One region of the Vibrio crassostreae genome, then DNA from elsewhere that is predicted to be linked to it. Evidence: predicted binding sites of a transcription regulator. Region 1 holds the regulator's gene; the other holds the start of a gene.

Region 1 (3,171 bases):
GCATATAAGTAACATCACAAGACTAAGTCAGGATCTAACAAATGAAAGATACGAAAGCGTTCAACGAGCAAAGAGCAGAAATATACTGGTGGCTATCAAGCTTATTTGCCAAAGAGCTCACTCAAGAAGAACTCGATCACTACCACTCTGTTGAAATTCGTTCTTTCCTGACTGGTTTAGGCGAAAATGAAACACTAAAGCCAGCGATTGATAAGCTAGTGGATGCGCTTAACCGCCTACAAACACGTGAAGATGCTCAACTAGAATTGTCTGCAGACTTTTGCGATCTTTTCTTAAAAACAGATAAACACGGTGCTCTTCCTTACGCTTCTATGTATATCGGTGAAACTGGCCTTTTGAATGATAAGCCTGCAAAAGATATGGAAGAGATCATGGCTAAGCACAATTTAGTGGTGAACCAAGATCTAAAAGAGCCAGCAGACCACATTGCTATCGAACTCGATTTCCTTGGTAACTTGATCATTCGTTCAAACGAAACGGATATTGAAGAAGAGCTAGAGAATTCATTTGCCGTTCAACAGCAGTTTATCGAACAACAACTGCTGACTTGGGTACCAAAGTTCAACGTGAAATGTCATGACGTTGATGAATTCGGTTTCTACGCCTCCGTCTCATCTTTGCTACTCGCATTCTGTCAATTAGACACTCAATATTTAGCTGGTGAATAGCTTATTGGATGACTAGGTAAATAAATTCAGTAGAATGTGACAATTCACCCGGATTTCTGGGTGAATTTTATTGCGAGTAATTTCTAGTCAGTCTAAAATTGTGACCGCAAACGATAAAATATGAAACATTCACGAAATGCTATACTTATTAAAGTTCAGAGCATTTCGGTGTTAAGACAAGCCGCTCAATAGCGGTTTTTTGTTTTTTAGCACTTTAGTACCCAAAGAGCCCTACAAATTTAAGCTCTTAGTTAGGTAGCTTAACGGCTACTTTATTCCGTACTTGGGGAAAGTAGCTTCTAATAGGATAAAACCATGGCCACTATAAAAGATGTCGCTCGCTTAGCCGGCGTATCAACAACAACCGTTTCTCACGTAATCAATAAAACTCGCTTTGTTGCAGAAGCAACTCAAGAAAAAGTAAACAAAGCCGTAGATGAACTCAACTATGCACCAAGTGCTGTTGCTCGTAGTTTGAAGTGTAATACCACACGCACTATCGGCATGCTTGTGACTCAATCAACTAACTTATTCTTCTCTGAAGTTATCGATGGTGTTGAGAGCTACTGCTACCGTCAAGGTTACACTTTGATCCTGTGTAATACGGGCGGTATCTATGAGAAGCAACGTGACTACATTCGAATGCTTGCAGAGAAACGTGTAGATGGCATCTTAGTTATGTGTTCTGACCTAACTGAAGAACTAAGAGAGATGTTAGACCGTCACGCTGACATCCCTAAAGTTATCATGGACTGGGGCCCTGAGAGCTCTCAGGCTGATAAGATCATCGATAACTCTGAAGAAGGTGGCTACCTAGCGACCAAATACCTTATTGAACGCGGTCACTCTAAGATTGCATGTTTAAGTGGCCACTTAGACAAAGCAGCATGTGTTGAACGTATTGCCGGTTACAAGCGCGCACTCAACGAAGCTAAGATTTCTGCCGATGAAAATATGATCATCGAAGGCAACTTCGAGTGTGATACAGCAGTACTTGCTGCAGAACAAATCGTTGAGATGGAAGATCGCCCAACGGCGGTATTCTGCTTTAACGATACAATGGCACTCGGCCTAATGAGCCGCCTGCAAGAAAAAGGCATTCGCATTCCTGAAGATATCTCAGTGATCGGTTACGACAACATCGAACTGGCTGAATACTTCTCTCCACCGTTAACGACAGTTCACCAACCAAAACGTCGTGTTGGTAAGAATGCATTCGAAATTCTATTAGAGCGCATCAAAGACAAAGACCACGAAAAACGCGTCTTCGAAATGCACCCTGAAATTGTTGAGCGAAGTACAGTTAAAACGTTAAATTAATTGATAATTCAAGTTTAATGTCATCAAGCGCACCTTTAGGTGCGCTTTTTTTATCAACAACTATAATGAACCTATATGCACAATGGAAAGATCATTAATTGAAGCAATGTCACATTTTGAAATATCAACTGTGAGCTTCATTCAACAAAAACTTTATTCTATTCAATCAGTCACGCACAGGGCAAACCACTCGAAAGAGTGAGACGCAAAGCTTCCGGCCTAAACCACTCGTTGGTATGGTAGCGGGGTTACCGATGGCAAAATGCAGTAACTACTAATAATTTAGTAATTTACGGCTTATTGACAATGTAATTGCAACATTTTGCTAATCTCTCGGACCTGCTTATTTGGTGGCGTAGTTCAAATACACCGAGATAAATAACATGGATAAACCGATACTAAAGGACTCGATGAAGTTATTTGAGTCCCTAGGAAAAATAAAATCACGCTCAATGTTTGGTGGCTTCGGTCTTTTTGCTGATGACACTATGTTTGCTCTGGTTGTAAATGACCAGTTGCACATACGCGCAGACAGAGGCACAACGAAACAATTCGAACAACAAGGGTTTCAACCATACGTCTACAAAAAACGTGGTTTCCCTGTCGTTACTAAATATTTCGCTTTACCTGAAGGCTTATGGCAAGACCAAGAAAAAATCTTGCAACTTGCAACCACGTCTCTAGGTTTTGCTAAAGAAGAAAAAGCTGAGCAGTCTTCTGCTAAGCCGACCCGACTCAAAGATCTGCCTAATCTTCGACTCGCTACCGAGCGTATGTTGAAAAAGGCAGGGATCGATTCTGTAGAACGTTTATATGAATCTGGCTCTGTAAACGCATTTAACGCCATCAAAGAATCGCATGCGTCTTCTGTCAGTATTGAACTACTTTGGGCGCTAGAAGGCGCGATCAATGGTACACATTGGTCTGTTATACCGCAGCAGCGTCGCGAAGAGCTTATCAATCGGGTCAATTAACATTGTCAGTGCAATCTATATACATAACTAAGCCGCATTTACTGCGGCTTTTTTTATATCTGATGAAAGTTAATCTATGCTTTGCCTGTCTATCTATACTATCGGTATGCATTGAAAATTTAGAGGAAGTATCAATGAGTAAGAAAATGATATTGGGTATTGTGTTGGTCGTAACCATCGTGGTGTTA
Region 2 (3,171 bases), 1.3 Mb from region 1:
AGAGCGTCGCCCTGATAAGAAGCAACGTCGTGACATCATTAAGTTCAAGACTCAATAAGCTAGAAGGAATAGCCAAATGGCAGACCCAATGTCTACAAGTAATGTTTTAAATCGCTACCTATTTGAAGACCTATCAGTACGTGGTGAATTGGTACAAATGGATGAAGCGTACCAACAGATTATTTCTAGCAAGGAATACCCAGCACCAGTGCAAAAACTACTGGGCGAGCTATTGGTATCAACAACGCTATTAACTGCGACCTTAAAGTTTGAAGGTTCTATCACGATGCAATTGCAAGGTGACGGCCCAGTATCTCTAGCAGTTATCAATGGCGACCACGATCAGAAGATCCGTGGTGTTGCTCGTTTTGAAGGCGATATCGCAGATGACGCAGGTCTACACGACCTAATGGGTAAAGGTCACCTAGTGATCACTATCGATCCTAAGAAAGGTGAGCGCTACCAAGGTATAGTTGGTCTTGAAGGCGACACACTAGCTGAAGTACTTGAAGGTTACTTCGCAAACTCTGAGCAGCTTAAGACTCGTCTATGGCTACGTACTGGCGAGCATGAAGGCAAAGCGCACGCTGCAGGTATGTTGCTGCAAGTTATGCCTGACGGCACTGGCACACCAGACGACTTCGAACACCTAGAGCAGTTAACTGACACCGTAAAAAATGAAGAGTTGTTCTCTCTAGAAGCGAACGACCTGTTATACCGTCTATACAACCAAGAGAAGGTTCAGGTATTTACCCCACAACCGGTTGAATTCTTCTGTGGCTGTTCACGTGATCGAAGTGCAGCAGCAATCATTACTGTTGCTCAAGAAGAGATCTACGACATCCTAAGTACCGAAGGAAGCGTTGGTCTGCACTGTGATTATTGTGGCACAAACTACTCGTTCGACAAGAACGATGTTGACGCACTGTACGCAGAAGCAGCAGATAAAGGCAGCAATACGGTTCATTAATTTACGGCGTACCTAAAACACGTAATTTACCCCAAAAAGGTCAGCACTAAGCTGGCCTTTTTTGTGATCAAAATAGCGCAAACTCCGTAACATCTCGTAATAAAATCACCGCTTAATTTTAATCAATTAATAATGTTCTCGCCCCTAGCGCAAAGGTTTGCGTACAGGATAGACTAGTTAGGCCAATATGTGACGAGACACTTAAAACCCCATGGTTAATATGGATATTTTTTGAGCTGTATCCCTGTTTCCCCCGAGTCTCGTTGCTAGCATGGTGAGCAGATAACAATAAAAAATTAATACAAAATCCCTACAAAATATCCTACAAGGAGCACCTATGACCGTTATGGAACATACAAAGGCTGCACAAATTGATCTAACTAAGCACGGACTGACTGGCGTTACTGAAGTTCTTCGTAATCCTAGCTACGAGCAGTTATTCGTTGAAGAAACACTGCCAGGTTTGGAAGGCTACGAAAAAGGCGTAGTAACGGAACTAGGCTCTGTTGCGGTAGACACTGGTATCTTTACTGGCCGCTCACCAAAAGATAAGTACATTGTTAAAGATGACACCACGCGCGATACCATGTGGTGGTCAGATCAAGGCAAAAATGACAACAAACCGATTACAACTGAAGTATGGAATGAGCTGAAAGAGCTTGTGACAACTCAGCTATCTGGCAAGCGCCTGTTTGTCATCGACGGTTATTGTGGTGCTAACCCTGATACGCGCTTAAGTGTACGTATTATCACTGAAGTAGCGTGGCAAGCGCACTTCGTTAAGAACATGTTCATTCGTCCAACAGACGAAGAGCTAGCAACGTTCGAACCAGACTTCGTGGTAATGAACGGTGCTAAAACAACCAACCCTAATTGGGAAAAACAGGGTCTGAACTCTGAAAACTTCGTTGCTTTCAACCTAACAGAGCGCGTTCAAATCATCGGTGGTACTTGGTACGGCGGTGAGATGAAGAAAGGCATGTTCGCAATGATGAACTACCTGCTTCCTCTGCAAGGCATTGCTTCAATGCACTGTAGTGCAAACGTAGGCGAAAAAGGCGATGTAGCCATCTTCTTCGGTCTATCTGGTACAGGTAAAACAACCCTATCTACCGATCCTAAGCGTGAGCTAATCGGTGATGATGAGCACGGTTGGGACAACGACGGTATCTTCAACTTTGAAGGTGGCTGTTACGCGAAAACCATTCGCCTATCTAAAGAAGCAGAACCAGAAATCTACAATGCAATCCGTCGCGATGCACTACTAGAAAACGTAACAGTTCGTGGTGATGGTTCTATCGACTTTGATGACGGTTCAAAAACTGAGAACACTCGTGTTTCTTACCCGATTCACCACATCGATAACATCGTTAAACCAGTATCAAAAGCAGGCCATGCTCAAAAAGTTATCTTCCTGACTGCTGATGCATTCGGTGTACTACCACCAGTTTCTAAACTGACTCCAGAGCAAACGAAGTACCACTTCCTATCTGGCTTCACTGCGAAACTAGCAGGTACTGAGCGTGGTATTACTGAGCCAACACCAACATTCTCTGCGGCATTTGGTGCGGCGTTCCTTACTCTTCACCCAACTCAGTACGCTGAAGTGCTCGTGAAGCGTATGGAAGCAGCTGGCGCTGAAGCTTACCTAGTGAACACAGGTTGGAACGGCACAGGCAAGCGTATCTCTATTCAAGATACTCGTGGCATCATCGACGCAATCCTAGATGGCTCTATCGACAAGGCTGATACTAAGGTTATCCCTATGTTCAACCTAGAAGTGCCACTAGCGCTACACGATGTTGACCCAGCGATTCTTGACCCACGCGACACGTACACTGACCCACTACAATGGGAAAGCAAAGCAAAAGATCTAGCCGAACGCTTCATCAACAACTTTGACAAGTACACAGACAACGCTGAAGGTAAGTCACTGGTTGCCGCTGGTCCTCAACTGGACTAATCCAACCATCTGCTCGGGCTTAGCCAAAAGCGAACGCCCAATTTAAAATGATATTTTTGTAGCAAGCCCCTCTTTTGAGGGGCTTTTTTGTTGATGCTTGACCCTTTTTGTTCCACTCTGTTTTAAGACTATTGAGATTTAAGGCTTTCAGGGAATGAAAAAGGTATTGATGGTGTTCGGCATTGTGTTGGCTATCGCCGTTGCGTTTATCGCAGCATTGCTGTTAAGCCTACAAACC

What was found. The regulator PurR, encoded in region 1, represses purine synthesis genes. The targets are predictions, from matches to a motif close to TNANGNAAACGTTTNCNTNA.
Region 2: the regulator PurR is predicted to act here: its motif matches at 1,116-1,135, upstream of pckA (phosphoenolpyruvate carboxykinase (ATP)).

What each region holds. Positions count from the first base shown of each region.
Region 1 covers NZ_AP025476.1:2,324,585-2,327,755, forward strand. Annotated here, with positions in the region: gene torD (molecular chaperone TorD) at 42-689, shown strand; gene purR (HTH-type transcriptional repressor PurR) at 1,005-2,009, shown strand; cyclic di-GMP riboswitch class I at 2,180-2,265, shown strand; gene OC193_RS10345 (TfoX/Sxy family DNA transformation protein) at 2,393-2,983, shown strand; gene OC193_RS10350 (TVP38/TMEM64 family protein) at 3,118-3,171, shown strand, end outside.
Region 2 covers NZ_AP025476.1:123,644-126,814, reverse strand. Annotated here, with positions in the region: gene hslR (ribosome-associated heat shock protein Hsp15) at 1-58, shown strand, start outside; gene hslO (Hsp33 family molecular chaperone HslO) at 77-970, shown strand; gene pckA (phosphoenolpyruvate carboxykinase (ATP)) at 1,308-2,933, shown strand; gene OC193_RS00570 (AsmA family protein) at 3,088-3,171, shown strand, end outside.